3 regions of the Chryseobacterium gleum genome follow, and region 2 is predicted to be linked to each of the others. Evidence: riboswitches for the same ligand, from Rfam matches in the RefSeq annotation. Region 2 holds a riboswitch; each other region holds the start of a gene.
The links. Region 2 has a riboswitch for S-adenosylmethionine ahead of EL165_RS18695 (alpha/beta fold hydrolase). Riboswitches for the same ligand answer to the same signal wherever they lie in the genome.
Positions count from the first base shown of each region.

Region 1 (11,077 bases), 830 kb from region 2:
TGCCTGTTTTTCCTGAAGCTCAGCTCCGAATTTGAATGAATGTGCCGGCACTACCCTGTCGTCATGATCACTGGTGATAATCATTGTTGATGGATAACAAGTTCCTGCTTTTACATTGTGTACCGGAGAATATGATTTAAGGTATTCGAACATTTCTTTGCTGTCCTCTGCAGTACCATAATCGTAAGACCAGCCAGCACCAGCCGTAAATTTATTATACCTCAACATATCCAGAACTCCTACACCCGGAAAGGCTACTCTTGCCAGATCCGGACGCATCGTCATGGTTGCCCCTACCAGTAATCCTCCGTTTGATCTTCCTGAAAGTGCCATATATTGTTTTGAAGTATAGCCTTTATTCTGAAGGTATTCTCCAGCAGCGATAAAGTCTTCAAAAACATTTTTTTTCTGCTGCTTCGTTCCTGCATCATGCCATTTCTTACCATACTCACCTCCTCCTCGGATGTTTGGAACGGCATAGATACCCCCATTTTCCATCCAGATCGCATTGACTACAGAGAATGAAGGTTGTAAACTGATATTGAAACCTCCATAAGAATACAGGATAGTAGGATTTTTACCATCAAGTTTAGTTCCTTTCTTATAATTGATCATCATAGGAACTTTTGTGCCGTCCTTTGAGGTATAGAATACCTGCTCTGAAACATAATCGTCCGGATTAAATTTCACTTTAGGCTTCTGGTATACTTCAGACTTTCCTGAATCTACATTGAATTTATAAGTGGTACCTGGTGTAATATAATTGCTGAAAGAATAATAAATATCTTTCTCCTTTTCTTTTCCTCCGAATCCTGAAACGTTTCCTTTACCTGGAAGTGTAATTTCTCTGATCAGTTTTCCGGTTTTATCAAATTGCTTCACCTGGTCTATTGCATCAATCATGTATGTTGCAAAGAAATATCCTCCGCCGGAAGAAATTCCCAGTACATTTTCAGTCTGTGGAATCACATCTTTCCATGTTGAGGGAGCAGGATTGTTTATTGTTGTTTTTACCAGACGCATATTCGGAGCATCTTTATCGGTAAAAATAAAAAGATCATCGCCTTGTGTATCTACAATACTTGCATTGATATCAAATCCGCTTATAATCTGTACAAAATCTCCTCCTTTTTTCAGGTCTTTGATATACAGTTCATTACCATTGGTAGCATTCGCCGCAGAAATGATAAGATATCTCTGATCTTCAGAAACTCCTGCGCTCAGATATCTTCTTGGCGTTTTATCACCTCCGAAGATCAATTGATCTTCAGACTGTTTTGTACCCAGCTTATGAAAGTATACTTTATGCTTATCAGTCATTCCGGAAAGTACGGTTCCTTCTTTTGGCTTGTCATAACTTGAGTAGTAGAACCCTTCATCTCCCTTCCATGAAATCCCACTGAATTTCACATCCAGCAATGTTTCATCAATCTGTTTTCTGGTCACCGCATCAATGATGATTATCTTGTTCCAGTCACTGCCTCCTTCTGAAATGGAATATGCCGCAAGATTTCCTTTTTTATTGAAAGAAAGATTGGAAAGAGAAGTGGTTCCTTTTTCTGAAAATTTATTGGGATCTAAAAATACTTCTGTAGCATTGGTTTTGTTATGGGTTCTGTACAATACAGACTGAGCCTGCAAACCATCATTTTTATAATAATAGGTATAATCTCCCTCTTTGAAAGGTGCTGAAATTTTTTCGTAGTTCCAGATATCTTTCAATTGGTTTTTAATTTTGTCTCTGAACGGAATTTTAGAAAGGTAATTCTGACTGTAAGCAACTTCTTCATCTACCCATTTTTTAGTGGCTTCAGAATCATTTTCCAGATCTCTGAAAGGGTCCGAAACAGCGGTTCCGAAATAGGTATCTGTCTGGCTTCCTTTTAATGCTTTAGGATAATTCATTTTCTGAGAATAAAAAGATGCTGAAAACAATACTCCAGCAGTTAACAATATAGGTTTAAAATTCATACTGATCGGTTTTCTCAAAAATACGTAAAGTATGTGAAATAAAAAAAGTCCCTTTAAACGGGGACTTTCATTCTTTATAGGTGTATTTTCCAACTATTCATTTGCTCCGAAACTTTCAAAATAGAAATCGGTAAGATTGGTAACAATTTCATCCGGGCTGCCGTTCCAATAGTATATTTTTCCTCCTTCCTTCAATTCGTAAAGATTAAAATTCTGTTCAGTTGTAACAGTTTTATCTGCATTTTTGAAGTCCTGGGCAGCCTGAATCAAATATTTTTTCAGTTCTTCCGGTTTTATTTTATTGAGATCACCTTTTGGTCCGGGTGTTAATTTTGATGGGACAAGGAAACTCACAGAATAACTTATCTCTGCTATTTTTTCGTCCTTAAGATATTCATTCGGGACTACTTTTACATTTTTAACCGTTAGCTTTCCGGTTTTAAAATTTCCAAGCATGGCAGTAAAATAATCTTCTGCTTCTTTTTTGCAAGCTGCAGCGGTAGCCTTGGGGAAAGCCGCAAGGAAATTTTCAACACTGCCATTCATCATTTCCTTGGAAGTTTCCTTGAAATCTACCTGATAAGCATTCTGTCCTTCAACGGTAGGTTTCAGGTACTCATTAAGCTTATTCAAAGCTGTTTCATCATTGTTGACAAAAGTTCCGAAGAACAATTCAAAAGCTTCTTTCGGTTTCTTTACTTCAGTCTGAGCAAATACGTTCTGCCCGATCATCGTAAGCAGCAATAACAAAATAATTTTGTAATTTTTCATAGTTTATATTTTATGTTTTGGTATTAAAAAACAAAGCCTCTGAAGGATCAGAGGCTTTGCTTATCTATTATAATTTTTAATAATTTTCTTCTTCCCCTTTCATTTTCTCTGCATTTTCTGCCATGATTACTGCATCAATCATTTCAGAAATATCACCATTCATGTAAGCATCAAGATTGTACATAGACTTGTTGATTCTGTGGTCTGTCACTCTTCCCTGAGGATAGTTGTAAGTTTTAATTTTTGCAGAACGGTCTCCTGTAGATACCATCGTTTTTCTCTGAGCAGCAATATCTCCCTGAACTTCCTGAAGTTTAATATCGTATAATTTGGCACGAAGCATTTCCATTGCCAATTCACGGTTAGCTAACTGGGAACGAGCCTGCTGGCACACTACCACAAGTCCTGAAGGCTTGTGGGTAAGCTGAACTTTTGTTTCAACCTTATTTACGTTCTGACCTCCGGCACCTCCTGAACGTGAAGTCTGCATTTCGATATCAGCAGGGTTGATCTCTACGTCCACCTCTTCAGCTTCCGGTAAAACCGCTACTGTAATTGCTGAAGTATGTACTCTTCCCTGGGATTCTGTTTCAGGGACACGCTGTACACGGTGAACTCCCGATTCGAATTTCATGATTCCGTAAACTCCTTCACCTTCCACTTTCATTATCAGTTCTTTGTATCCTTTTGCAGCTTCATTGGAATCTGTTACTTCATGTCTCCATCCCTTGGCTTTGAAGTACATAGTGTACATCCTGTAGATATCTTCTACGAAAATAGCCGCTTCATCACCTCCTGTTCCCGCACGTAATTCCACGATAACGTTTTTATCATCGGCAGGATCTTTGGGGATCAATAATACTTTCAGCTCTTCTTCCAGTCCAGGAATTTTAGCCTGAGCTTCCAGCTTTTCTTCTTTAGCCAAATCTACCAAGTCTCTGTCTGAACCATCTGCAATGATTTCTTCAGATTCTGCAATACTGTCCAATGCCCCTTTATACTGATCGTAAACTCTTACAATTTTCCCCAAATCACTGTATTCTTTGTTCAAAGAAGAATATCTTTTTTGGTCTGAAATGACATCAGGCTGTATAATAAGGTCTGCAACCTCATTATATCTTTGTTTTATAGCTTCTAATTTTGGAATTAATGATTTAGACATTGTAGAAATTTTGTGGGTGCAAAGATAAGAATTATTAATTCAAAATTAAAATTCCGGATCAGCATAAATTTTTGAGCTTTAGGGGAAAAGGAGACAAAACTGCAAAAAGGCCGAATAGCCAATTTGTTAATTCGTCTTTCCCTATGATTAAGACTGAGCCTGAGATTCTTTAGAAAGCCTTCTGTCAATAAGATATAAAACAATTCCTACAGCGATAATTCCCAGTCCTATAAGACTTTCTTTAGGATTATGAATAAATGTAAAATAGAGAATATACATACTGAACAAAAGAAAAACTGTCGGGAAAATGTAAAAAGCATTTGATTTAAAGATTTTCCTGTCCTTTTTCTTCAGGAAGAATACGGTAGAAATTGCCAGACTTGCAAAAAGCTGTAAAATAAAAGCAGTGTAAACAAAAATCTCTTTAAAACTTCCTGTTAAAATAATAATAGCCGCAATCACAGCATGAGCAAAAATGGCTCTTACCGGAATTCCTTTTGCATTTCCAACTGATAATGGTTTCCAGATATGGGTATGTTTTGCAAAAGCCTGGGTTAATCTTGAACCCACCCATAAATATCCGCTAATTGTTGCAATCAGCTGCAAAGCAATGAAAATATTAACGATTTTTCCAAAAGCAGGACCAAGCATATTGATAGCCGCCTCTCCCATGACATCCTCTTTTCCTGCCAACTGACTCACGGGAGCATGTTTCAGCATAATATAATTCACCAGAATATAACTTACCGTCACGAAAACAGTTCCTATAATGAGTGATTTCGGAAGATTTTTCTGGACATCTTTAATTTCTCCTGCAATATAAGAAGCAGAGTTCCAGCCTGTATAAGAATAGGTTACAAATACCAGCGATGTAGCAAAAGCCGGAAGCATGATCTCATTCTGCCAGCTGTCACTGAAATTTAAACTGCTGCCAATCTGTGGTGAATCTGAAAGCCAGACGCCCAGGATAATGAGTACAACAATAAACGCTATCTTAATGAAAGTGAAAAAGTTATGAAACCGGCTGGATGTTTTCAAACTGAATGACAAAGTAACTGCAATCAGAAAAATAGCAGCAATAGCAAAGCCGTTTCCGAAAGAATAGTTGAATACAGAAAGATATTTCGACATAGCCAATGCAGCCAAAGCTACAGGAGAAGAAAATCCGATAATCAGCGAAATCCAGCTTATGAGATACCCGAATAAAGGATGATAGGTTTCTTTCAGATAAATAAAGTCGCCTCCGTTTCCTTTAAAATGTGATCCTAATTCCGCATAGCAAAAAGCACCAAACAGAGCCAGGATGCCTCCAATGATCCACAGCAGGAAAATACTGTAGGTATTGGTAATATCGGATAGCTGAAATCCGAGAGTGGTAAAAATCCCTGTTCCGATCATATTGGAAACAACAATTGCGGCAGCTGTTTTCCAGCCAATCTGATGTGAGGTAGTACTCATTTAATGATTAAAAGTTAAAATTAAGTCTTCCGAAGAAATAATTTCCCAGCGTTCCCATCTGCACCGGAGCATACTTGAATACCCCATAGTATGAATTTCTGTAAATCTGGCGATCCGGGAAAACATCAAAAATATTATTGGCTCCTACCGTAAAGTTGATACTTTTTGTAATATCATACCCAACACTGATGTCAGTAACGACTTTTGGAGAGAACTCCTGTACTTCTCCAAACGGATAGCCATCTCTTATGACTTTGCCAAAATAGGTATTTCTTACGAGAAAATTAAACTTCCCGATTCCATAATTTAATCCTAATGAAGCTTTTGTTTTAGGAGACAGCGTTTCAATGATATTGATCTGATCCGGGCCAAAAAACTGTTCCTGAGGCGTTCCTAAATTTTCCGGAAAATGAAAGTCTGTGATTTTTGTTTCTGTATAGTTTCCTGCAAGATTCATATTCAATTTTCCGTTACCAAGAATCCAGTCATATGTGACCACTACATCTACACCTTTAGTTTCTGTATCAATGGCATTGGCGAAAAATCTTCCGCTTTCAACCTCATTTCCATTGCCTACTACAGCAGGGTCAGATAATCTTGAATCTGTTATATTTCCTGTAATAACAATTCTATCTTTCACTTTGATCCAGTATCCATCTATAGTGATGGTCAGATTGTTTAAAGGTTTCAGGGTAAATCCGGCACTTGCATTGACTGAAGTTTCCTGCTTGAGCTTATCAAATCCAAGAATTTCTGCAGCTTTGCTATCATTACTAAAGATTCCTTTGGTAACAATCTTCTCGCCGGAAGTAGAAATATCTGCATAAGAATTATTAAAATACTGCTGCTGAAGAGAAGGAGCCCTGAATCCTGTTCCCACAGCTGCTCTTACTGCATAATTTTTTACAAATTCATATCGTACAGCAAGCTTTCCATTCAAGGTATTTCCGAAATCTGAATAGTTTTCAAATCTTGCAGCAGCATCAATGTTCAACTTTTTGTCCAGATCATAGGAAACATCTGCATATACGGCTGTGGAATGTCTGTCTTTCCTGAGTGCATTATCCGGGGAAAATCCGATAAAGGACTGGGATCCGCCTGCACCGAGCACTGTAGAACCTTCGGTGGCAATGTTCCCGTTGATATCATACTGGGCATAAGAAGCCTCATCACCCGCTTTGATCTGATACTGTTCAAATCTGAATTCTCCCCCGAAGGCGATATTGAAACGATTTATGTTTCTGGAAACGTCAAGATTAATGGTGTTTTGAAGGAAGCTGTGTGCTCCGGCGTAAAAACTCGTTGGAGATTTTGCTCCCAATGAAGCATTATTCGTATTGTTTACATTGTAATTGAAAGTGTTGCTTCCAAATGTATTGCTAAGATCAAGAAGCCAGTCATTGATATTATATTTTGCCCCAACAGCATAAGATACATCGTATATCTGGGATGCCAGCGTTGCCTGAAAACCGTTCGGGTAAATGGACGAAACTACATTGGATTTTTCGCTCGGAAGCCTTCTGAAACCAAAACCTTTTCCTTCCTTGATGCTGAATCCTCCGAAAGAATACAGTTTAAAATGGTCATTAAAAGGATATTCTGCATTGAAAAATAGCTGTCCCTGTCTGATCTGTGCATCCCCGATCTGAAAATTAAAATCATCACGCGTCAATCCTCTTTTTTGAATTTCTGCATCATCTTCTGCTCTTGCTATCTCAGGATTATCTGCAAATTCATAGGCAAAATTATCCCCGAAAATATCCAGATCATGATTTTGTGTTCTTGTTGTTTTTCCTCTGTGGCTTAACTGCATTGAAAGATTGATGTAGCCGTCTTTCTTTCCTAATGAAGCTCCGTAGTTTGCTCCTGCCTGATACGTATCGCCATCATTTCTGCCGCTTACACCGTAGGTAAGGCTTGCTGATGCCCCGGCATTCTTTTTAAGAATAATATTGATGACTCCTGCAATGGCATCAGATCCGTACTGTGCAGCTGCTCCGTCTCTGAGAACTTCAATTCTGTCAATGGCAATCACCGGGATGGTACTCAGGTCTGTTCCCACAGAACCATTCCCGACTGTGTTCTGATAATTGACCAAAGATGTTGTATGTCTTCTTTTTCCGTTCAGCAATACCAAAACCTGATCCGGCCCCATTCCTCTTAAGGTAACGGGGTCAATATGCTCTGTACCATCTGAAGCGGACTGTCTTACTGCATTAAATGACGGAATCACATAGTTCAGCAGATCCTGAGCAGTCATTTGCGGAGCACTCCTCTGAATTTTGTCGATATTAATAACATCTACCGGAACCGGTGTCTCCAGCTTTGTTCTTTTGACATTACGGTTTCCAACGATGATAATATCTTCAATTTCTTTTTCTTTATTCCCGCTCTCCTGAGCAGCAACCCAGATTGCTCCAAGCAATAATACAGCTGTACTTATTTTTTTCATTTTGTTCTTCCCAATTGATCATAATTTATCCGGCGGTCTTTTCCGCAGATACATAAGACTTCAAGAAACGGGATTCATATAGAGTATTCATTTCACTTATCTTCCCCTCGGGTTGGAATTAGCACCTTCGCACTTCCGGAACCGTGCAGGTTGCTAAGGTTTCACCGGGCCAAATCCCTCCACCTTTCTTGATAAATCTACTGCAAAAGTAGACTATTTTTTTAAATGGACAAAAAAGGCAGATCTGCTGTCTGCAAATCTGCCTTTTAGTTTACTTAACAATCATTTTTTGAGTTGCTATTCCTGTGTCTGATTTCAGATGTACCAGGTAGGTCCCGGCTGGATAGTTCACTTTGACCTCATATGTGCCGTTTTCTTTATCCAGTTTGAATGAACTCAACCTTTTACCGGTCATATCAAAAATGGAAATTTCTCCGTTTTTCACTTTATTAAAAATTAATTTTGCCGTACCGTTTTGTACCGGATTATCCGCAATCTGAAGTGATAATTTGTTGCCTGCATTTATATCTGCTGCAGACAAAGCACCTGCATAATTTCCAAAGATTCTGAATTCTCCCGGCTGCAAAGTGATGGGAGCCGTTGTAGAAACCACATCCGAAATACTGTCATCCATCAGGTTCTGCCATTGGCCTGTATAAGGGAAATAAGGAACCACGTTTTGTGCGGAAGTTGTATAATTGGCCAATACCACAACATTTTTTATTCCTGTAGTAATAGATGTATCGTACAGGTAAATTCTGGTGATCAGCCCGTTGGGGTCATTCGTAAGGTTATTGGATTCTATGCTGTATGTTTTGGTTTTAAAAATCTGATGGGCATTTCTGATGGTAATGATTTTAGCCCAGGTATCATATACTGCTTTTCTGCTGGCATTGGTATCATATCCCAGCGTAAATGCAACAGGTTTCTCATCGGTTCTGCAGCCACTGCTGATACTACCGTCTGCACATCTGTTGATACTGAATTCATAGCCTAATTCTCCAAACTGCCAGATCATTTTCGGGCCGGGAATAGTAAAGAAAGTTGCACCGAAAGTTTTCATTCTGTCAAGAGCAGTATTCAGATTTTTAACATCATAACTTCCGTTTACTGCACCATAGGCAAGGTTTTTAAACATCAGCCTTTCTTCATCATGACTTTCTCCATAGCCTACAGCACTCATGTTGGTAAAACCGTGAAGGCTGTGGTTCATACGGTCATAATTACTGTTTTCCTTATATCCCATCGTATTCTGATTATAAGGATCTGTCTGTTTATTCCAAAGCAAAACGCCTTTTCCTTCGGCTATTCTGTAGTTGGCCCACTGCTGCTCTTCCGCATCTGTTCCCAAATGTTCAAAAATCATGTAGGAATTCGGATCGATTGCCCATTGCCTGTCTGCATAGTGTTTCATAATATCCACTCTGTCCTGCTGATAGGCATTGGTACAGGCTTCATCATTTTCAGAACAGCTCTGAGTGAATCCTTTGGTTAGATCCCAGCGGAATCCGTCTATGTGATATTCTGTCAGCCATTGCTGAAGGCATCTTTCAACGTAATATTGCGTTGAAGGACTTGTATGGTTAAAGTCATTGAATACATTATATGAATGTTTCGGAACCTGATTAAAGTAAGGATTGTCCGGAGCTACATTTCCATAACCGTCGCCATCCGGATCTATATTCCAAAGCCTTACCAAAGGGGAACGTCCCGTAGCGTGATTAAATGCAACATCAAGAATAACAGCAATTCCGTTCTGATGGCACAGGTCTACAAATTCTTTGAATTTTTCAGGAGTTCCATAAGCTTTGTCCAATGCATAATGGAAGGAAGTATTGTATCCCCATGAAAGGTTTCCGTCAAATTCCATGATGGGAAGCAATTCAATAGCATTGATTTTTAAATTCTTCAGATAAGAAATTTTATTGATCAATGACTGCCAGTTCTTTTCCTGTGTAAAGTCTCTTAATAATAATTCATAGACTACCAGGTTTTCTTTTGCCGGCCTTTGAAAGTTGGTCACCTGCCAGTTATAAGCTGTCTGCCCGGTTTTAAATGTTGAAACTTCAAAACCCTGCCCTGCCGGAAATGCAGGTAAGTTCGGGTAAGTGGCAGTTGAAATCCACTGATCATCATAAGAAGACAAGATTTGTGGTGAATAAGGGTCTGCTACTTTTCTCAGATCATTTGTCCTGTATTGAAAGGTATAAAGCTGCTGAGGAGTCAAACCAATCAATTCAATCCAGTACAGATCAGGATTGGTGGTATCTCTTTTCATTAAATAATTATCATTGACCATCCAGTTATTGAAACTTCCGATAACATGGACAAAACTTTTTCCTGGAGCATATAAGGCAAGCCCTGCTTTGGTCTGATCTGTCGGGTGATAATTGATTCCTTGTTTTATCCAGTTCGGTATTGCTTCAGAAACCACATTTCTCGGAACCTGGAGAATAAATGCGACACTTTTTGAACTGGATCCCTGTGTTGCTGTAAGCTCCATGCTTGCATCCTGAGTAACGGTATAACTGTAAGAATAGGATTGAGATGGTGTTGTGGTAGAGTTTACAACAGTTCCGTTGGCTTTTAACTGAAATGTTGCGTTGACATTGGTTGTAGCAGTAATATTGATGGAATTACCTGCCGGAACAGAGGTCAGGCTGTTTGCCAGAGGATTGGTAAGACTTAAGCTTAAAATCCCCACATTGACAAAAATGTCCGGCGAGGTCTGATGTGATCCTGTTTTATCTTTTAATAAAAACCCGAACCTGCCGATTCCTGTTCTACCAAAGAAGGCAGTTGGAGTAAAGGTAAGCGAATAGCTGTCCGTTGCTGCATTATAATTCAGCTTATTTAAATCATTGGAGTTGTTCCAGCTTCCATTGGTTGGACAATCCTGGCTGTTCTGATAATTGGTATCCAAAGACCAGGTCCATATGTAAATGGCATTATTGGAAACGCCCCAGGCAGATTCGTCAATCTGGTCTCCGGGAACTGTAAGCGTAATAGCATCTGTTTCATTAAACGGATTGGGTGAAATTGTATAACTGATCTGTCCAAAAACACACATGGCAATCAGCAGAAAAGCAACGGAATAAAATTTTCTCATGTCCTATTTTTTTATCGAATATAGGATTAATTTTTATTCATATTGCCTGTTTTTATTCAGTCGCTGGTAAATATTTCAGTTTTCGGGGAAAATAATCCAGAAAAATTCATGAGAAGCCTGGGAAATATCAAATAGAAAAACCGCTTAAAAATTA
Region 1 is NZ_LR134289.1:3,275,609-3,286,685, forward strand. Features, by position in the region: gene EL165_RS14895 (prolyl oligopeptidase family serine peptidase) at 1-1,971, opposite strand, end outside; gene EL165_RS14900 (hypothetical protein) at 2,065-2,742, opposite strand; gene prfA (peptide chain release factor 1) at 2,819-3,904, opposite strand; gene EL165_RS14910 (APC family permease) at 4,052-5,362, opposite strand; gene EL165_RS14915 (TonB-dependent receptor plug domain-containing protein) at 5,370-7,814, opposite strand; SAM riboswitch class I at 7,908-8,012, opposite strand; gene EL165_RS14920 (alpha-amylase family glycosyl hydrolase) at 8,086-10,923, opposite strand.
Region 1: another riboswitch for S-adenosylmethionine. It lies ahead of EL165_RS14915 (TonB-dependent receptor plug domain-containing protein); the one in region 2 lies ahead of EL165_RS18695 (alpha/beta fold hydrolase).

Region 2 (11,077 bases):
AAAAACGGCTGTATAAATTTTTAGGTTTTTCTTCTGCAAAGCTTGCTCTCATATCTTCCGCATCCTGAAATATAAAGCTGGAGGTTAGATATAATGGCGTAGAATGTTCATCAAACTGGGTTCTTTCAGTCTGGGTTCTTATTGCTGATGTTTCAAAATTTTCCATATAGTTTTAATTTGTCAATTTAACAGTGTATCAATGTAACAGTTTACCAATAAGGTTCTTCGCTATGTTCAGAATAGCAATTGCAGTAATTGTTACACTGCTAGATTGGTAGATTGTTACATTATTATTTAGTTTCACTTACTCTTAAAATATCTCCAAATACCCCTCTGGCTGTTACCTGTGCTCCGGCTCCGGCTCCCATAATAACGATCGGATTTTCTCCGTAACTTTCTGTATAGATTTCAAAAATTGAATCTGAACCTTTCAGCTGCCCTAATGCAGAAGTTGCAGGTACAGAAATCAGTTTTACATCCAGTTCACCTTTATCTTTCTGTAAATCGCCATGTAAATCGCCTACATATCTCAGCACATGTCCAGGCTCCTGGTTTTCTTTTATTTTCTGATATTCTTCATCCAGCTCTTCAAGTCTGGAAAGGAATTCTGATTTTGAAACCTCAAGTAAGCTTTCCGGAACAAGATTCTGAATACTGATATCTTCGAATTCATTGATCAGATCCAATTCTCTGGCGAGGATCAGTAATTTTCTTGCCACATCATTTCCTGACAGATCTTCTCTCGGATCCGGTTCTGTATATCCTTTTTCCAGAGCTTCATTGATGATGGTTGAAAATTTATCGTCCCTCAAAGAAAAATTGTTGAAAACATAGCTTAATGTTCCGGAGAATACTCCTTTGATTCTGGTGATGTTCTCTCCTGAAAGGTGCAATAATTTGATGGTGTCAATTAACGGTAATCCAGCGCCAACATTGGTTTCATACAGATAACGTCTGTTATTTTTGTTCAACGTATATCTTAGTTTTCTGTACTCTTCTATTGGAAGGGTATTGAAAATTTTATTGGAAGAAACGAGATCAAATCCGTTTTCTGCCAGGGCATGATAGTTTTTAACAAAATCCTTGCTTGCCGTGTTATCCACAACAATCAGATTTTCCAGTTGATTTTCGTTGGAAAAGTTGATCAGTTCTTCAACATTTGACGGTCTCTCTGCTGTTAAAACCTCATCTCCCCAATTGGCATCAAACCCTTTTTTATTGAAGGCAATTTTCTTTGAGTTGGCTACAGCAACTACTTTAAGGTCTATTTTTTTACGTTTTTTAATTTCTTGTGCAGATTCAAGTACCTGCTCTATCAGGGTTTTTCCTACGTTTCCGTGACCAATGATTGCCAGATGAACTGTCTTTGGTTTTTTAAAAATTTCAGATTCTATGATATTTCTTGTTTTCTCATCCTGCGAAGAGGTCACTACGATATTGACTCTGTTTTCTCCTGCCACCTGATTTAAAAGTAACGGGAAAACATTATTTCTTGCCAGCTCAGCAAAGACTTTATTGAAATCTTCTGCTACAAAGCCAATCACGGAAACATTATTGATACTATAGATCTGGGAAACTTTTCCTGACTTTCTTTCCGCCTCAAATTCATCGATAAGACAAGCGACTGCTTTCTCTGCATCGTTTTCATGAACCAAAATGGAAATTCCGTTTTCTACCGCTTGTTGAGAGATTACTCCTACACTGATACGCGCTAAGGTAAGCGCTTTAAAAATTCGTCCGTCAATCCCGATTTCTCCTAAGAAATCTTCTCCTTCAAATTTGACGATTGATCTGTTCTTCAAAAATTTTATTTCGTTAGCATTTTTCATTTTTCCTGTAAAATGTTTTTTATGATATTATTTAATTGTTGATATTCCATTAGGAAGGCATCATGCCCGTGTATAGATTGGATCTCGTGATAAGAAACATCCTTATTTTTCTCTTTTAAGTTTTCAAAACACATCCGGATTTCAGAAGCCGGGAAAAATAAGTCTGAATCTACGGAGATCATGCGCATTCGTGCCTGTATATTCTCCAGTACTGTTTCATCAGCATTTATATTCATCAGGAGATGATTCATCAATTTATAAGCTTTTAAACTAAACCTTTCGTTTAGAGCATTACCATGATAAATCAGCCAGTCTTCTGATTCCAGGCGTTGTTTTTTCCTGGTTATATTGGTTTTGAAATCTGTCATTGAGCGACTGTGGAGTTCTATAACACAACATGGCATGAATTCTCGCTTTTGTAATGGTTCTTCTTTATCATTTAACAAGAATTTCTGAACCAGACATTGCGCATGAAGCCAATCGTGTGTTCTGTAATCGCAGGCAATGGGAATAAATATCTCTGCAAGATCCGGCTGCTGGGCAAGCATTTCCCAGGCAATTCCTCCTCCCAGAGAGCCTCCGATAATGGCATATAGTTTTTTGATCTGCAAAGTTTCAAGCCCTTTCAGGAATATCGCAGCGATATCTGAAGGGGTAAAGTCTTCATAGTCTTCAATTAAAAAATTGTCATAACCGTTTCCGGGTATGTTGAAACACAGAACTGTGTATTGATCGGTATCAACAATCTGATTTTCTCCTACCAGCTGCTTCCACCAGCCTTTATCTCCGGATACATTCGAGTTTCCGGTAAGAGCGTGATTGATTAAAATGACAGGTGCTGTAAACAGATCTTTCCCAAAAAGCTGATAGCTTAGCGGGATATGGTATTCCTTTTGGGAATTTGTTTGATACGTAAGATTAATATAGTTTAGTTCTGTTTTCAATTCTATTATATTTAAATACAATTGAAAATGCCACAGGAAATGGCTGAAAAGAACTTCAGTAAGTTATCTGTCCAAAATTATTTTGGTAGAACGTAGCACCTTCTTTACTTGCGCAAAGGGTTGCTAAGGTTTCACAGGGTCTAATCCCTCAACCTTTCTTGATAACATTTTCAATATTTGAATGAACGAATGGTGCAAAGGTAGTTCTTTTCTTTTAAATTCAAAAAAAAATTATTTTAATATTTAAAAGAGCCCTTAAATACAGGCGTTTCAAGGTCATATTAATAATTATTCAGATGAAAAAAATTGGAATTACTTTGCAAAAAAACTAACTTCGTGTGGAAAAATGTTGACATATGACCGCCGAAAAAGAAAGATTACAAGATACCAAATGGAAAAACTGGGGACCTTATGTAAGCAACCGGCAGTGGGGAAATGTACGCGAAGATTATAGCCCGAACGGGAATGCCTGGAATTTTACCAATCATAATAATGCAGAAAGCTATGCTTACCGCTGGGGCGAAGAAGGTATTGCCGGAATTTCTGATGTAAAGCAGCTTTTATGTTTTGCTTTTTCATTCTGGAACAAAAAAGATAAAATGGTAAAAGAAAGGTTCTTCGGATTGAGCAATCCTCAGGGAAATCATGGAGAAGATATCAAAGAAATCTTTTATTATCTGGATAATACACCTACTCATAGCTATATGAAGATGGTATATAAATATCCGATCAATGAGTTTCCGTATGATGATATTCTTAGTGAGAATGGAAAACGCAGCAAAAAGGAACCTGAATATGAGCTTTTCGATACCGGGATTTTTGATAACGATGAGTATTTCGATATTTTCATTGAATACTGTAAGGCAGATCATAATGATATTCTGGCCAGAGTGACAGTCTGCAACCGAAGCCAGCATGAAGCTCCTATCGTGGTGGCTCCTACTGCATGGTTCAGAAACAACTGGAAATGGGGATATAATACCTACAAGGCAGAGCTGAGTGCTTCTCAGGATGGAAGTATTACCATTGGCCACGACAGTATTTCAATTAAAAAACTGTATTCCAGAAATACAAATGCACAAAGTGTATTCTGTGAAAACGAAACAAATACTCCAAAACTTTACGGTACTCCTAAAACAGAGAATACTTATTTTAAAGACGGAATCAATGATTTTATAATTCACGGCCGAGATACTGTAAATCCTGAAAAAAGAGGAACCAAAGCTTCTTTTCTTATAGATGAAGTTATAGCAGCAGGTGAATCAAAAGTTTTTGAATTCAGATTATGTCCTGAAGAAAACGATGAACCTTTTGAAAAATTTGATGAAATTTTCAATACCCGAAAGGCCGAAGCTGAAGAGTTTTATCAGGAAATTCAGAGTGATACCGTGAATGAAGATGAAAGAAATGTGCAGCGACAGGCATTTGCCGGACTTCTCTGGAACAAACAGTTCTATCATTATAATATCGGGAAATGGCTGAAAGGTGATCCGAACTTTGAAGCGCCAAGAAACTTCAGTGAATATGTAAGAAATACGGAATGGAATCATCTTCATAATAAAGATATTATTTCTATGCCCGACAAATGGGAATATCCGTGGTATGCCACATGGGATCTTGCATTTCACTGCGTTCCATTTTCCATCATCGATGCAGAGTTTGCGAAAGGACAGCTGTTATTACTTACGAAAGAATGGTATATGCACCCTAACGGCCAGCTTCCCGCTTATGAATGGAATATGAGTGACGTGAATCCACCCGTGCATGCATGGTCATGCTTCCGTGTTTTTAAGATAGATGAAAAGAACAACGGAAAACCGGATTTATTATTCTTAGAAAAAGTTTTCCAGAAACTGCTGCTTAATTTTACATGGTGGGTGAACCGAAAGGATAAAAACGGTAAAAATATTTTTGGCGGAGGTTTCCTTGGTCTCGATAATATTGGAGCTTTTGACCGAAATATGGTTTTGAAGGACGGCCAGCATCTTGAACAGGCAGACGGAACCAGCTGGATGGCCATGTATGCATTGAATATGATGCGTATTGCGATGGAACTTGCCCAGTATTACCAGGTGTATGAAGATATGGCGATCAAGTTCTTTGAACATTATCTTTACATCGCTGAAGCTATGGAAAATCTGGGTGAAGGAACGAAAGGTCTGTGGAATGAGGAAGACGGATTCTTTTATGATGTATTGCAGCTTGGAAACGGAGACAGCGTTTCTTTGAGGTTAAGAAGTATTGTTGGTTTGATTCCAATGTTTGCCGTTGAGATTGTAGACCACCGCTTACTGGAAAAGATGCCGAATTTCAGAAGCAGAATGGAATGGATCTTAAAAAATAAGCCGGAGCTTACCAAGCTTGTTTCTCATTGGGATGAGGAAGGACATGGAAGAAAACATCTGATGAGCATCCTCCGCAAGAACAGACTGACCAAAGTTCTGACCAGAATGCTTGACGAAAAAGAATTTTTAAGTACTTACGGAATCCGTGCCATGTCTAAGGTATACGAAGAAAATCCGTTTGTATTTTCTGTGCATGGAACGGAAAACATGGTCTATTATACTCCGGCAGAAAGTGACAGCCGTATGTTCGGCGGAAACAGCAACTGGCGTGGCCCCATCTGGTTTCCTATCAACTTCCTGATTGTTGAAAGTCTGCAGCGATTCCATTATTATTATGGAAACAGTCTGAAAGTAGAGTTCCCGACAGGTAGCGGAGATAAGAGAAACCTTGATGAAGTAGCTCAAAACATCAGCAAAAGACTTTGTTCTATATTTTTAAAGGATAAAAATGGAAAAAGAGCGTTCAATGGAGATAATCCAAAATTCAATTACGATGAACATTTCAGAGATTATATTACATTTTTTGAATATTTCCATGGAGATAACGGCCGGGGCGTTGGAGCTTCCCACCAAACCGGTTGGACTGCTACTGTAGCCAAACTGATAAAGCCAAGACTCACCTTTTAGATGAGTAATGAGTAATAAAAAGGCCGGATGAATCATCCGGCTTTCTATATTTTTAAGTAAGAGATTAAATTTTTTCTCCGTTCACATAGACTTCGTATCCGATTTCTACATTCGGTTCCAGAGTTTTTGACACTGAACAATATTTTTCAAAAGAAAGTTCTGCAGCCTTTAGTGCTTTTTTAGGATCAATTTCTCCTTCCAAAAGAAATTTAACATTAATTGATTTAAAAGGTTTTGCATCTTCTACCTGTACTCTTTCTCCTTCTACCTCTGCCTGAAAACTTTTGATCTCCTGACGCTGCTTCTTTAAAATGGAAACTACATCAATTCCGCTACATCCCGCTACTGCCATCAGTACACTTTCCATTGGAGAAACTCCTTTTGCTCCCGGCTGGGAAGTATTATCCAAAAGAATAGAATTTCCCTGAGCATTGGTACATTCAAATAAAAAATCGTCGTTTATTCTGTTAAGTGTAATTTTCATTATGTATTGCTTATTGCTTCTGCAAAGTTATAAAATTCCTCTCGCTTTTATCTCCAGATATTTATTGATAACATCGATATTCAAATTTTCCGGAAGGGTATAAACGGTATAAATTCCGTATTTACGGAGTTCCTGGATAATCAGTTTCTTTTCAAACTCAAATTTTTCAGCAATGATTTCGTCATAGATTTCCTGCATATTTTCAGGATTTTTGTTGATCAGTGTCTGCAATTCTGAATTTTTGAAGAATACAACGACCAGTAAATGGTTTTTAGCAATTCCGCGAAGATATTTCAATTGGCGGTTCAATCCATCCAATGTCTCAAAATTGGTAAAAAGCAGAATCAAGCTTCTTTGATTGATAGAATATTTTACATCCTGATACAAACGGTTAAAATCACTTTCAAAGAAATCTGTTTTGATATTATAAAGGGCTTCGGAGATTTTCTTCAGTTGGCCGGACTTATTATCGGCAGCAATTTTATTTTCAGCTTTCTTGGAAAAGGTCATCATTCCGGCTCTGTCTCCCTTTCTCAAAATAATATGAGACAACGCCATTGTTGCATTAATAGAATAATCCAGCAGACTTAATCCGTTGAAAGGCATTTTCATGGTTCTTCCTTTATCAATCAGCATAAAAATACGCTGTGACTTCTCATCCTGAAACTGGTTGACCATAAGACGGTTTGTTTTCGAAGTGGCTTTCCAGTTGATCGTCCTGATATCGTCTCCGGCAACATATTCTTTGATCTGCTCAAATTCCATGGTATGTCCCAGCTTTCTGACTTTCTTGATTCCGCCTAATAAAAATTCACTCTGAATAGCCATCAGTTCATATTTTCTGAGATGGATAAAAGACGGATAAGAAGGCAGCATAGCATCTTTCTGGAAAATAAATCTTTTTGAAATGAAGCCCAATGGTGATGATCCATAGACATTCAGACCTCCGAAATGATATTCACCCCTTTCTTTAGGTTCTAAAGAATATTGAAAAAAGGTATTTGCTCCCGAAGCGATCTGTTTTTTGATCAGGAAATCTCTTTTCTGAAACTGGAACGGTATTTCATCAATAATCTTAGTGGATATGGTAAAGCTATAATTATTTTTGATGTCAATTTTTACAAAATTCTCATCTCCGTTGGACAGTTTTTCAGGCAAAATTCTTTGCACCTGTAAGGCGTTCTTTTGATTAAAAAGCAGCAGAAAATCTACCATTGCTGCCAGAAAACAAATCAACAGTGTAATATGGGCAACCCACATCAACACCTGAAAGAAAAATGCCAGAACATACAGTATCCCCACTCCAACGAGCGTAAAAAAGAAACGGGTATTGATGTATAAGTTTTTCATTGGTTAGGTTGCAGGTTGCAGATGAAAGGTTTTAGATGGTCGTTTATTAGCTTTTTTATATTCATTATTATTGTAGGGAATTAATGAGTCCATTCAACATTTTAGATATTTCTATAATCTTCTGGTTTAGTTTGAAATAATCATCTTCATTTAAAAAACCGAGATTTTTTGAAATTATCAATTGTGTTTCTACTTCTGCACAACTGCCTCTTGATATTTTTAAAAATTGCAGATAATCAGGTTTACTTCTTCTTGAGTTCCCTTCTGCAATATTGGAGGGTATAGAAATGGCGGCTCGTCTGATTTGTGATATTAATCCATACATTTCGGTTTTGGGAAATACTTCAGTAATCCTATAAATTTCAGTAACAAAGTCAATCGATTTCTGCCAAACTAAAAGCGCTTTAAAATTTGCCATATATGATAATTTTGTAACTATTAAACATTCACCGCTATCACCTCCTACCTGCCAACTATTATCTACCTAGGTATTTCTATTCCTTCTAAAATCTGACGGATAATTTCATCTGCTGTAAGGCCTTCCATTTCTCTTTCGGGAGATACAATTACTCTGTGTCTCAGAACTGCGTAACAAGACTCTTTGATATCTTCAGGAGTTACAAAATCTCTTCCTCTGATGGCTGCAAATGCTTTTGAAGCTGTAAGAAGCGCCAATGAAGCTCTAGGAGAAGCACCAAGATATAAAAACTGGTTTTCTCTGGTGTTAATGATAATTTTAGCAATATATTCCATCAACTGGGCTTCCACAATGATTTCTTTTACCAGATGCTGATAATTTTTTAATTGTTCAGCGGTGATAACACGGTGTATGCCTTCTGTTTTATCTTCTTTTTTACTTTCGTGCTGATTTTTAATAATGGCGATTTCCTGCTCAAGATTAGGGTAACCTACATTAATTTTGAACAGAAAACGGTCCAGCTGAGCTTCCGGAAGACGGTATGTTCCTTCATGCTCAATGGGGTTCTGTGTTGCTATCACCAGAAAAGGTTCTTCCATTGTATAGCGTGTGCCATCCATTGTGATCTGTCTTTCTTCCATTACCTCAAATAATGCTGACTGGGTTTTTGCCGGCGATCTGTTGATTTCATCAATCAGGATAAAGTTAGAAAAAACAGGTCCTTTTTTAAATTCAAACTCTGAATTTTTTACATTAAATACAGATGTTCCCAGGATATCAGAAGGCATCAGGTCCGGCGTAAACTGGATTCTGCTGAAGCCAACATCGATGGTCTTAGCCAATAATTTTGCTGTAATTGTCTTGGCTACTCCCGGAACACCTTCAATCAGAACGTGTCCGTTTGAAAGTAAAGCAGCCAAAAGATGTTCAATCATCTTCTCCTGTCCTACAATTACTTTTCCGATCTCAGATTTTACTTTCTCTAAGCTTGCGCGAAGCTCTATCATATCAATTCTCGACTGGAACTGCTCTTCCTGTTTATTAAGGTCTATAGAGCCTTGGTTTTCTATATTGGGGTTATCAAAGTTTTCCATAATAAATTTTTATTTACCAATCTAGCAATGTATCAATATAACAATTATTGGGAAACTGCTATCTCGTCATATTATTATTTTGTTATATTATCTAAGTATTTCATCAAGAAGCTTATTAATTCTTGTAAGATCTTCCTTCATTACGCTGGCATAGGGATCCTGAGCTTTTTTAATAAGCATTATCGCCTCATTGATCATCTCCATGGTTTTCCCGGTCTTCAGTTGTAATTTTTTAGCAAATTCCTCATCCAGATGCTGAGTATCAATCAGCAGATCCATTCTTACTTTATTCAGAAAATACTGGGCTTTTTTTGCCATCATATCATGAAAATCACCTTCCTGAAGATAAAGATTTCCAATACTTTTTACAAAATCCAGGGAAGTATTTCTTAATGGCTCCGTTACAGGTACTATTCTCTGTTTTCTTTTGGCATTAAAGAAAATAAAAAGAACAAGCCCTCCTAAAAACACCCACCATGCATATTTTAAAGCCGGATTTGACAATACAAACCGCATAAAGAAACGTGATGTTGAACTTTTATTTGAAACGAACCAAAGCGTTTCTCTATCCGGAAGATAGGAGAATACATCCTGTGCGTATTTTGCATTTCCCGGTTTCAGCAGATAATAATTGGTCAGAAAAAGCGGTTCTGTGTGTGCATAGATATTTCCTTTTCCAAACTTAACTTTAATAAAGTTGGCCTGATCCGTATTCTTTTTCTCCACAGTTTTCCCAAGTACTTCTACTTTAGGTTTGATGAAGGAAAATCCTCTTCCTGACGGAAATTTATCCATCTTAATAAAATCATTCTGAAATTTTTTGTCGGTAAGCTTCAGAACATTCTCTTCTTCAAAAGAGATTTCCGAATCATAATATCCGATACTGTCTGAAACTTCTTTCGGCATTCGGGTTACCATCAGAAAGGCATCTGACCCTTCGGAGACCTGGGTCAGGATTTTTTTCCACGATTCGCCGTCAAGGTTGTTTTCAATAACAATAATATTGTGAACATCTTTTTTATGCTGGCTGTAATATTCATAAGGCGTCTGCTCCACCTTTTTCAGATTGTTCTTAAAAAGATATTTGGCTTCATTATTAAAAACAAACAGTCCGAACGGCGACTTTTCATTGATATCAAAATTCTTCCGCCAGTCTGTCGTTTCTTTTTTGTTAACTTCAAGCAATGCCAGAATAATCATCACAATGATGAAAATTGCAGCATATGTTTTGAAAGTTTTATTCATGGTTACTGTTGTTATGGTTTAAATGCCTGATATTGGTTTTTAAATTTCTGATAGCTTTCTTCTTCAATGTTGAATTCGCCATACCAGACATAATCAAAAATATAAGACAGGTTTGAAAAATCGTTTTTCAGATGAGGAGTTTTTAACTCTGCAGCATAATCTTTATTTGTTTTTTCAGGATTCCAGCTGATCAGTTTTTTGTCACTCAACTTTTTAAGAATAAACAGGAACTGATAACGTATTGCAGAACGGTAATCTCCTGACAGCTCAAATTGGGCAATACTTTCAGGAAAATTGATCTCGTGGATATTCTCATGAAGTTCCTGCACATTGATATCCAGTTTTTTATTCCTTTTACCGAAAATAAAATTCCCGTCCTTTCCCATGATGTATTTAATGATGAAATACAGCAGGAAGCCTACCAGAATAATTGCAAAAAGGCGGATAAGAATGGTAGTGAATTCTGCAGACTTAGTCATAGCTGTTTCACCAAAAATCCCCTGGATAATCTGGTTGATTTTTCTCATCAGCTTTTGAAAGAAAGATTCTCTCGGTTTTGACACCGAATAATCGAACTCATTTCCTTTATATCTTGAAGGAATATTTTCTTTAAAAGTTTTCGGATAAACCTCATTCTCCGATACCGGATTTTTCATCAATACAGAGTCTGCACGCAGCATATTTCTGTAATGCCCGGTTGTATATAATGAATCTACCAGATCATCAGAAGTATCATCCTGA
Region 2 is NZ_LR134289.1:4,100,944-4,112,020, reverse strand. Features, by position in the region: gene EL165_RS18705 (O-succinylhomoserine sulfhydrylase) at 1-166, opposite strand, end outside; gene EL165_RS18700 (ACT domain-containing protein) at 291-1,829, opposite strand; gene EL165_RS18695 (alpha/beta fold hydrolase) at 1,826-2,773, opposite strand; SAM riboswitch class I at 2,834-2,941, opposite strand; gene EL165_RS18690 (MGH1-like glycoside hydrolase domain-containing protein) at 3,130-5,745, shown strand; gene EL165_RS18685 (OsmC family protein) at 5,810-6,229, opposite strand; gene EL165_RS18680 (DUF58 domain-containing protein) at 6,257-7,579, opposite strand; gene EL165_RS18675 (four helix bundle protein) at 7,647-7,997, opposite strand; gene EL165_RS18670 (AAA family ATPase) at 8,060-9,091, opposite strand; gene EL165_RS18665 (DUF4350 domain-containing protein) at 9,179-10,336, opposite strand; gene EL165_RS18660 (DUF4129 domain-containing protein) at 10,348-11,077, opposite strand, start outside.

Region 3 (11,077 bases), 150 kb from region 2:
ATGAATTGGAAACTTTTTCCGAATTAATGATGATTCATGAGCGAAAAATAGCGGATTTTCTTGAAATTCTCACAGTTAAAGAGAGATTGTTCTCAGATTGTCCTTCATTTGTCAAAAGTTTAGGCGCATGGGGCGGAGATTTTGTGATGAGTGCCAAATTTGGGGACTATAAGAACTATTTTTGGGAGAAAGGTTTTCCTGCTGTTTTTGAATGGTCTGAAATAATTAGTTCATAATCAGTAATTTACAAAACCGTTTTTTTGTTTGCCATTCTGACTTATATCAGTATATTTAAACCACCTTTAACAAATAATTAATATTATTTTTGTTGAAAGCAATAAAGAAATAGAAAATATAAGTAAAATGAAAAACACTAAAATCATCCAGGATTTAGAGAAATTAGGGATTAAAGGAAACTATGAAGTAGTGTATAATCCTTCTTATGAAGAATTATATCAGGCTGAAGTTTCTCCTGAAAATCAGGGGTTTGAGAAAGCTGAGCTTACAGAATCAGGCGCAGTATCAGTAAAAACAGGAATTTTCACAGGTCGTTCACCTAAAGACAGATATATTGTTCAGGATGATGTTACAAGAGATACTATTTTCTGGGATGGTAAAGTAAATTTACCTACAACCGCGGAAATTTTCGGGTCTTGTAAAGAACTAGTGATGAATCAGCTTTCCGAAGCTAAGAAAATTTATGTTGTAGATGCTTTCTGTGGTACGAATGCAGATACACGACTTAAGGTAAGATTTATTGTTGAAGTAGCATGGCAGGCGCATTTTGTTACCAACATGTTCATCCGTCCTTCTCACTATGAGCTTGAAAACTTCGGTGAGCCGGATTTCACAGTAATCAACGGGTCAAAAACTACCAACCCGAACTGGGAAGCTCAGGGATTAAATTCTGAGAACTTCATCATGTTCAACCTTACTGAAAAACTACAGATCATCGGAGGTACATGGTATGGAGGTGAGATGAAAAAAGGGATGTTCGCAATGATGAACTACTATCTTCCATTAAAGGGTATGGCTTCAATGCACTGTTCCGCTAACGTAGGGGAAAAAGGTGATGTAGCTTTATTCTTTGGTCTTTCAGGAACTGGTAAAACAACTTTATCAGCAGATCCTAAGAGATATCTTATCGGTGATGACGAGCACGGATGGGATAACAACGGAGTATTCAACTATGAGGGCGGATGCTACGCTAAAGTTATCGACTTATCTGCAGAAAAGGAACCGGATATTTTCGCTGCCATCAAGAGAGATGCGCTTCTTGAAAATGTTGTGGTGAACAATGGAGTAGCAGATTATACAGACGGATCAATTACTGAAAATACAAGAGTTTCCTATCCAATCTATCATATCAACAAAATTGTATTACCTTCTAAAGCAGGTCACGCTAAGAAGATTGTTTACCTTTCAGCAGATGCATTCGGAGTACTTCCTCCGGTTTCTATTCTGAATGAAGATCAGGCTCAATACCACTTCCTTTGCGGATATACTTCCAAATTAGCCGGAACAGAAAGAGGAATTACAGAACCAGAACCATCTTTCTCTCCTGCATTTGGCGAAGCATTCCTTACATTGCACCCAACAATGTATTCTAAAACATTGATCGGTAAAATGAAAGAACACGGAGCTAAAGCTTATTTGGTAAATACAGGTTGGAATGGTACCGGAAAGAGAATTTCTCTGAAAGATACGAGAGCAATTATCGATTCAATCATCGACGGTTCTATTGACAATGCTCCTAAGACTCAGGTTCCGATCATGAACCTTGAAATTCCTACTGAATTGCCAAATGTTTCTGCAGGAATCTTAGATCCAAGAGATACGTATGAAAATGCTTCAGAATGGGAAGAGAAAGCAAAAGATCTTGCTTCAAGATATATCAAGAACTTTGAGCAGTACTGTGATACTGAAGAAGGAAAGAAATTAGTTGCTTCAGGACCTCAATTGCAGGAACAGACTATCTAATAGTTACCAATCAACATACAAAAAGCCTCATCATTGATGAGGCTTTTTATTTTTTAGTAATAGGAGTATTTTATTGAAATAAATTTGATTCTTTATTCATAAATTATTCTCCTGTATGCATAATTATCTATGAGAATCAGTGCGATCTGTGGGAATATAAGCGAAAAATCACTTCAAGCTTAATAAAGCTAGTCTATATCCATCCATCCCAAAACCAGATAAAACAGCATCCGTATTAGCTGCTGTTACAGATTTTTGCCTGAATTCTTCTCTTTGATAGATATTGCTGATATGAACTTCAATCTTGGGTTTACGAATATTCTTTAAACAATCCGCAATCGCATAAGAATAATGGGTATAAGCTCCCGGATTAATAATTATAGCATCAAAATCATCTTCCTGAAGTCTGTTGATAAGTTCCCCTTCAATATTGGACTGATAATATTTTAATTCGTGAGAGTGAAATTCGGTTTTTAAAATTTCCAAATAACTCTCCATAGAAATGCTTCCATAGATTTCCGGCTCTCTGGTACCTAAAAGGTTAAGATTTGGTCCGTTTATAATTAAAACTTTCATACTATAAAATTAAAAAGTTTTTCCAATAAAATCACATAGAAATTAAACTGTGCTGAATTTTTACATTATTGAATTATTAATAATGATATTTGTCATGTTTGAAAATAGTGTAACTGCTATAACTCCTTACTGTAATGGGTTTTATTAAAATTTTATGTTAATTATTAAAAATTTATCATTAAATATTAATCAGTCTACTTGTTTTGTAGACTAAAAGTTTTTAGCTTTGCAACCATATTTCGATCGGCTTATAAAGAAAGATGGAGGGAACTGACCCCGTGAAATCTTAACAACCTACCCGTGCAAGGTGTTACATTCAGCCTTTTATGGAAAAATAAGCATTTGGTTTATCGTATTTATTGATGCCCTTTGCTGACTTTTCTGCAAAGGGTGAAATTTTAATATATGATAAATAAAATTGATTATGATTAGCAAAAATTTATTCAATTCTAAAATATGGATACCACCGGTAGCTGCATTTTTTTTGGGAGTGGCTAATGTAAATGCGCAGAATTCAAAACCCAAAAAAGACAGTCTTCACGAAAAGGAGCTTGATGAAGTGGTAGTGGTAGCCTATGGAAAAGCGAAAAGAAACAGCTATACCGGTTCTGTGGCGACAATTTCCAGTGATAAGATCAATAACAGGCCTGTTACCAACATTACCAAAGCATTGGAAGGACAGGTAGCGGGTATTCAGACGACAAGTGCATCAGGTCAGCCGGGTGCGGTTTCTACCATCAGAATTAGAGGAATTGGTTCAATAAGTGCTTCCAGCGATCCATTGTATGTAGTGGATGGAATTCCTTTTGATGGTAACCTGAACTCTATCAGTCCAAGCGACATCGAATCTATCAGTGTTTTGAAAGATGCAACGGCAAGTGCACTCTATGGTTCAAGAGGAGCAAACGGGATTATTATCATTACCACAAAATCAGGGAAAAAAGGAGAAGCAAAAGTTAATTTTAATATCAGCCAGGGTTTCTCCGGAAGAGCAGTGAAAGATTACGAGCAGGTCAATACCGATCAGTACTTTCAATTATATTGGGAGGCGTTGAGAAATGGATATCAGTCCGGAAAAGTTTCTTCCCAGCAGGCAGCTCAGATGGCTACAGATAATCTTGTTTCTACCCTTGGAATCAACCCATATGGAACAGCTTATCCAAAACCTGTAGGAACAGATGGAAAGTTATTAGCTGGTGCTTCACCACTCTGGAATGATGACTGGAGAGATATTTTACAGAGAGTAGCATCAAGAAATCAGGTGGATCTTGATATCAGCGGGGGAAGTGAGAAAAGCAATTACTTCTTTTCCCTTGGTTATCTGGATGATAAAGGTATGGCTATTGAATCTGGCTTTAAAAGATATAATACCAGGCTGAAAATTAATTCTGAAGTTAAGAAATGGTTGAATGTTGGAGTAAACTTAAGTTATACCAACAGCATTCAGCAGGCACCTACTTCTTCAGATTCCAAGGCGAGCAATATCATCAATGCGGCAAGGTTTATTCCTTCATTCTATCCTTATTATGAAAGGAATGCAGATGGAACTTACGTTTTGGGTGCTGATGGAAATCCGGTTTATGATTTTGGAAAATACAGGCCTACCAATGCTTTACAGAATCAAAATGCCGCTGCAACCCTTCCATTAGATAAAAACGAAAATAAAGAAGATAACTTTTCAGGAAAGGGATTCATGGAATTTACTTTCTTACCGGAATTAAAATTCAAGACAAGCTTTTCTGTTGACCTTGTGAATTATAACGGACATTATTATTCAAATCCATTACTTGGTCAGGGAGCAGAAATTGGAGGTTCGGTAACGAAAACAAATACCAGAACGCTTTCGTATACAACCAGTAATATTCTGACGTATGATAAAAAGTTTGGAAAACACCACATTAATGCGTTAGCAGGACATGAATTCTATAAATACGATTATCAGACAATTTCCGGAACAAGAAGCCAGTTTTCACTGCCTTATTATTATGAGCCGGATGCTGCCTCACTGCTGGGAAGTTTCAGTGGAAACAGCAATAAATTAAGTTTGTTGAGTTTCCTGGGAAAAGTAGAGTATGACTACAATAATACTTACTTCTTATCTGCATCAGGAAGAGCAGACAGTTCTTCAAGATTTGCAAAAGATAACAGGTGGGGAAGATTCTGGTCAGTTGGAGGTTCATGGAAAATATCCAATGAAGAATTCATCAAAAGCTTAAATGTTTTCAATCAGTTGACATTACGTGCCAGCTATGGGGGGCAGGGGAATGATAAATTACTTCGTCCAAATGGTCAGCCACTTTATTATGCTTATCAGGAGTTGTACAGGTTTATCAGTCTTGGTGGAGAACCGGGAACAACCCTGGAAAAAACGTATACCAATAATGTGAAGTGGGAAACCAACCTTAATTTAAATGTGGGATTGGAATTCGCAATTCTAAATAACAGAGTTAAAGGAAATATTGAATATTTTAAAAGGAAAAGTCAGGATCTTCTGTTTAATATGCCGGTGGCTCCATCGTTGGGAATCAGTGATTATCCAGCCAATATCGGAACGATTCAGAATACAGGGTTTGAATTTTCATTATTCACAACACCGGTTAAAAATGATGATTTCCAGTGGAATGTGGATGTGAATCTAAGTACTTTAAACAATAAAGTAACCAAACTTCCCGGAGGTTCTTTGGTAGTAGGAACTAAGTTACTGACAGTGGGAGGTTCAGTATATGATTTCTTTATTCCGGAATGGGCAGGAGTAGATCCAAGCAACGGAAAGCCTTTGTGGAAAACGGTGACTACCGATGCCAGCGGAAACTCAGTAGAAGGAACGACTTCAGAATATTCAAAAGCTACAAAATTGCTGCAGGGTTCCGCATTGCCTAAACTGACAGGAGGAATCAGTACCAGTATTACTTATAAGAATTTTGATTTTTCAGGATTATTGACATTCAAAATCGGAGGTAAAATTCTGGATACCGATTATACTTCCATCATGCATAACGGAAGTGCCGGAGGACGCGCATGGAGTTCGGAAATATTGAACAGATGGACGCCTGATAATCCTAATACGGATGTTCCTGCATTAAGTACAACAACGAATAACTGGACATCAACGTCTTCAAGATTCCTGTATTCCGGTACGTATGCAAGACTGAAAAATGTGAGTTTAGGATATACACTTCCTGAGGATTATTTTGAGAAAATAGGACTTAAAAAATTCAGAATATATATTCAGGCGGAAAACCTTCTGACTTTCTATAAACATACGGGGATGGATCCTGAACAGGCTTTGGACGGAACAACATATTACAGATATCCTGCAATGAGAACGATCACTTTTGGTCTTCAGGCAACGCTTTAACCTTTTTAAAATTGAAATAATGAAAAAAATAAAATACATATCGTTTGCAATCATTGGATTTTTGTCACTGGCAAGCTGTGAAAGTGATCTGGACACTGCTCCGACTGATCAGGCTAACAGCGTAGAAGTTTTCAAAACCGCCGAAAGTGCTGAAACAGTTGTGAACGGTACCTGGGCAAAGTTTAATAATGACGGGACAACCTATGCCAATATCGGGTATTCCACTGTGTTAAGAGCCAGTGATGCGATGGGAAGTGATGTGGCAGTATTGACCAATAAATATGGTTTTGCTTCTACTTATGCTTTTACAGAAATGGTGAATAATACGGCTAGCCGGCCTTTGTTTATCTGGTCTCTGTTGTATTCCACCATCAATAATATGAACAATGTGATTACAAGAATTGATGGCACAGAAGGCAGCCAGGAGAAAAAAGATCAGGTGAAGGGACAGGCAAAAGCATTACGTGCTTTCTGTTATCTGAATCTGGCGAGCTTTTATCAGTTCAGCTATCTCAAAGACAAATCAGCTTTGACTGCGCCTATTTATACAGAACCTTCCACAACAAGCACGGTAGGGAAGAAAAGAGCAAGCCTTGAAGAAATCTATACATTGATTAAAAGTGATCTTACCGACGCCGATAATCTGTTGAAAAATTATACAAGAAATAATAAAGATAAAATCAACCGTTCTGTAGTGAATGGGCTTTTAGCAAGAACTTACCTGAATACGGGCGAGTGGAGTAAAGCTGCAGCATCAGCCAAAATTGCAAGAGAAGGTTTCCCGTTGATGGATCCGGAAAAGTATAAAGAAGGTTTCAATGATATCAACAATGTCGAGTGGATCTGGGGACATGCACAGACTCAGGAACAGTCTGATGAAAGTTATGCCTTCCATTATCTGGATGTATCTTCCTCAGGAAGTTATTATTACAGCTTTATGGCAGATCCTTATTTTAAAGACCTTTTTGATACCAATGACATCAGATACCAGTTGTTTTCATGGGACGGGCAGAAAGGAAGAGAAGGATTGCTGAGGTATGCCAAGTTTAAATTTAAACCTACCCTTATTGCAGATATTGTTTATATGAGAGCTGCAGAAATGTATCTGATCGAAGCTGAAGCTGAAGCAAGAAGCGGAAATGTTTCTCAGGCGGTAACCGTACTGAACCAGTTGAAATCTGCCAGAAATGCCAATATTTATTCTGGATCATTGTCACAGAATGCAGTAGTAGATGCAGTTTTGATTGAAAGAAGAAAAGAATTATTCGGAGAAGGATTCTCCCTTTCAGATATTATCAGAACACAGGGCACAGTAATAAGAAAGCCGTTTGTAGATGCTGACGGTAAACCGATAAAAGTTCAGGTAACTACACCGGATGGTACCGTGAAAACAGTAGACGGTAAAGGGCATTCTGTTCTTGATTTTCCGGATAAATCTGCTTTTGTACCGAACAGCAACTATTATTTATTCAGTATTCCACAGAGGGAATTTGAGAATAACCCGAATTTATGAGATATAGTCCATAATTAGATTGATTTTTTTAGCCACTGCTTTTGCGGTGGTTTTTTATTAAAAAACCGTTGCTAAAAGAGCAACGGTTTTATTTTAAATTTTAAGGATTACTTATATTCTGAGCTTTTGTAATAATCATACTTTTCCCTAGAAATCTTAGAAGAGATGCAATTTTATATAAATCATAACCTATTATCTCTCGTTTTCCATCTAAAACTTTTTGCAAAAACTCCCAATCCTCAATTAAGCTTCCCATTGTTAATTCTTTAGGATCCTCATATGGGTTATATAATTCTTCATCAGTAATATTCCAATGCAAGTCATTATTAAAAGTAAAAGAGGTTGAATCATTTAATTTTTCTAACTTATTAAGCAAAGCCTCAATAAGTTTTTTAATGTCTGCTTTTTTTAATTCGGGCTTATTATTTTCCATTGGATTATTAAATAATTGATTAATCCCCTGCTCTCCGGAGTCTTTCGACTTTGGAGCATCTCTTTAAAGAAATTTTTAATTACCACAAGATTAGGGAACTTTGCGGGAGAGGGTTAATATTTGTTTACTAAACTATAAAAGACTTTTTCTATATTGGGTTTTAGTATTATAGTTTCTTTTTACTCCAACCCCACAGATAATTCCTTTGTCTTCAGGAGTTGCTAATTTTTAGAAATTGGTACTAATTCCAAGATTACACTACTATAATCTTTCTATTTTTTTCTTCAACTCGTCAGCTTTTTTAACATCTTTCTCAATACCAATTCCGTTCCTATAAATCTCTTGAAGCTTGGACATACAATTAATATCATTTAAATTAGCTCCCTTTTCCAAATATTTTAAAGCCTCAGACTTTGCCTTTTCATTAATTTTTGCGAAATCTGTAATATCATAATACTCATTATTGTTATTCATTGCAATTATAGATTCAAAAACCATATTATATCCATCCCCACTATTATATTCGTTTGCCATAATAAGGGCGTATTTATATAATTCTTTATAATCAGAAAGATTGCCATAATGAATAATAAGCTTAACAAACGAATCAGGATCCCCTTTATTAATCACATTTTTTTTATATTCTTCTATTTGAAGCCTATTAAATGCTGAAGTTGTATCTATTATGATTTTCGCTGTATCGGGTTTAACCATTAATGTTGAATCTGTATTTTCTATAATATTTTTTTTATTCTTATTGCTACAACTAATTATGAAAATTAAAAGCAATGAATTGATTATTATTTTTCTCATTTTTTATAAAAGTATTTATCATATATCCCTCTTATATTTTGCCCATTGACAAAATAATTCCATCTTCCTGGCTTAATTAAATTATATTGACCTGCAACTCCGCTCCATGACCCATTTCTCGCAGCAACATAATAATTATTCGGTGCCATAACTGTAGAAAACATAAAAGATTTCGAAATTCTACTTGCAATACCATTACTTTTTCCACCAGTGTTACAAGACATTAATTCTATTTTTATAGCACCTCCATTTTCTCTGTAGTTTCTCCATGTTGGGCTTCGTTCCATTAAAACTCGATCAAATTTCTCCGGTGTATCAATCCAATATCTGTCTGCTCCTTGTATACCTTTTGCATTTCCATGTGCATAAATCCTAATCGTTCCTTTTGGAACACCCGGATCGTTTTGTGCAACTTTATATAAACCGCCATCTCCCTCATTAAACCAATTTAATACATCTCCTTTATTATCATTAGTTGCTCTTCCAGAACTACTATCAGCATCAGCATAATCTAATCCTGTATCAATTCTATTCATTACATGACTAAACCCAGCAACAAACCCTCCAATAGCAACTCCTTGCCAGAAGTTTCCTCCAGTAAGTTCAGAACCTACACCTCCTAAAATAGCACCAGAAGCAATCGTTCCTACTGCGCTGCTAGCAAATTTACCAGCAACAGCACTAAATGCCGATGCACCGTAGCTTCCCAAAAGCCCTGAAACAAAAGCGCTTTCAAAACCTTGTCCCTGTACTAAGGATATGATTCCCTGTGCTAAAGCATGTGCCGTTCCCTGTACCAAAATAGTTCCCAATTTCCCAAGCTCTGTTGCAATTTGGGTAGCAGTACCAGCCGAGGTGACAAACACACTTCCTATACCATAGGTAACAGCCGCAGAGGCTGCACCAAATAATGTAGATTTAAAGAAGCCGCCCAGATCCCAGTCTTGTCCACTAATCGAAGTCATAATCGTATAGCTGAATGATGCTACCATAGCTCCGATAATCACTGCTGATAAAAATGCAGATTCAACGATCCATTCTCCACTAGGGTCGTTAAACATCAATGGATTATTGAACACATACCCATACTTATTGTAATTTTGGGTATTATAAGGATCCTGTATATTTTCATCAGCATTTAAGAACCTTCTTAATAACGGATCATACAGTCTCCCGTTCATGTGGATAATGCCTACTTCTGCAAAATGTTCATGTGAAGTGTAACCTCTTTCTACTAATAACGAAGTGCTATCAATTATATTTTTATCGGTAATAATTGCTCCGCTTCCAATTTGTAGATGAGTGAAGTTTCCCCATGCATCAAAATGTCTCTGCTCTAGCTTGTTTCCAGCTTCATCACTGATCGCTAAGATACTGCCAATATAATCTTTGTGCAAGAATTTATAAGAACCTCCCGTTTCATTATAATTTTTAAGATAGATGATATTGCTTTCATAAGGATTTCCTCCGATATACAGAATATGCTTTTCTTTTCCGGTTGTATTATCTCTTACAATTTCATAGCTTCCATCCTCACTATAGAACTTGGTGAATTTCCCATCTCCGTCAATGCTGAAGTTCCCTCCATACGTCACTCTTTGTCTCATGCTGGTCAAGCCATACTGGAAGGCAACATCTCCTTTCATTCCATCAATGAAAACAGGGTCATTATTTTCATTATAAACAATGCTTTGGATTAGGTCATTGTTATAATTCTGAGTTCCTGCGGCATTTAATGTCATTCCTGTTGGCTGATAAATTTTAGCCGAATTTTCATACTTCATCGTTCCTACCTGATCGTTTTCCATGATCCTTCCTTTCACATCATAAATATTTCTGTTTGAAGAAGGTTTAATACCTGTTACAGGATTCGTCCAGTTGATCAATCTGTTGTTTGTATCATAATCAAACGATTCAATAATATTAAAATCTCCTAAAGTTTGCCTAAGCTTAAGCTCGTTTTTAATAGCATCGAAAGTATATCGAATATTTAAAATCCCTTGTACAGGAGAAACATGCTTGATTTCCGTTAAGAAACCAGTAGCAGTATTATATGTGTTATTAATATCCGATGCTCCTAATTTAGCTCTCACAACCTGACCTTTGGCATTGGTTTCCTTAAGTTCCCACAGGCTCTTACCCGTTATTTTGTCTTTTATTTGTGTAAGCTCTCCATTCCATGCGCTGTACACATTTTCAATCTGAACTTTTGTAAGAACACCGGAAGAATACAGCTGTTTTTCATAGGAAATTACCCTCGCTTTATCATCATAGGTAACACCTTTCTGAATAAAATATTTCCCGTTGCTGTTTTCAGAAGATGATAACACCCTTCCCTGTGGATCATAAGAAATATTTGAACTGAATGATTTTCCTTTCGAAGTTCCTGCTTTGGAAATGAGTC
Region 3 is NZ_LR134289.1:3,947,079-3,958,155, forward strand. Features, by position in the region: gene EL165_RS17895 (GYDIA family GHMP kinase) at 1-236, shown strand, start outside; gene pckA (phosphoenolpyruvate carboxykinase (ATP)) at 364-1,980, shown strand; gene EL165_RS17905 (type II 3-dehydroquinate dehydratase) at 2,149-2,556, opposite strand; SAM riboswitch class I at 2,802-2,897, shown strand; gene EL165_RS17910 (SusC/RagA family TonB-linked outer membrane protein) at 2,981-5,914, shown strand; gene EL165_RS17915 (RagB/SusD family nutrient uptake outer membrane protein) at 5,934-7,427, shown strand; gene EL165_RS17920 (hypothetical protein) at 7,528-7,860, opposite strand; gene EL165_RS17925 (sel1 repeat family protein) at 8,122-8,673, opposite strand; gene EL165_RS17930 (RHS repeat-associated core domain-containing protein) at 8,670-11,077, opposite strand, start outside.
Region 3: another riboswitch for S-adenosylmethionine. It lies ahead of EL165_RS17910 (SusC/RagA family TonB-linked outer membrane protein); the one in region 2 lies ahead of EL165_RS18695 (alpha/beta fold hydrolase).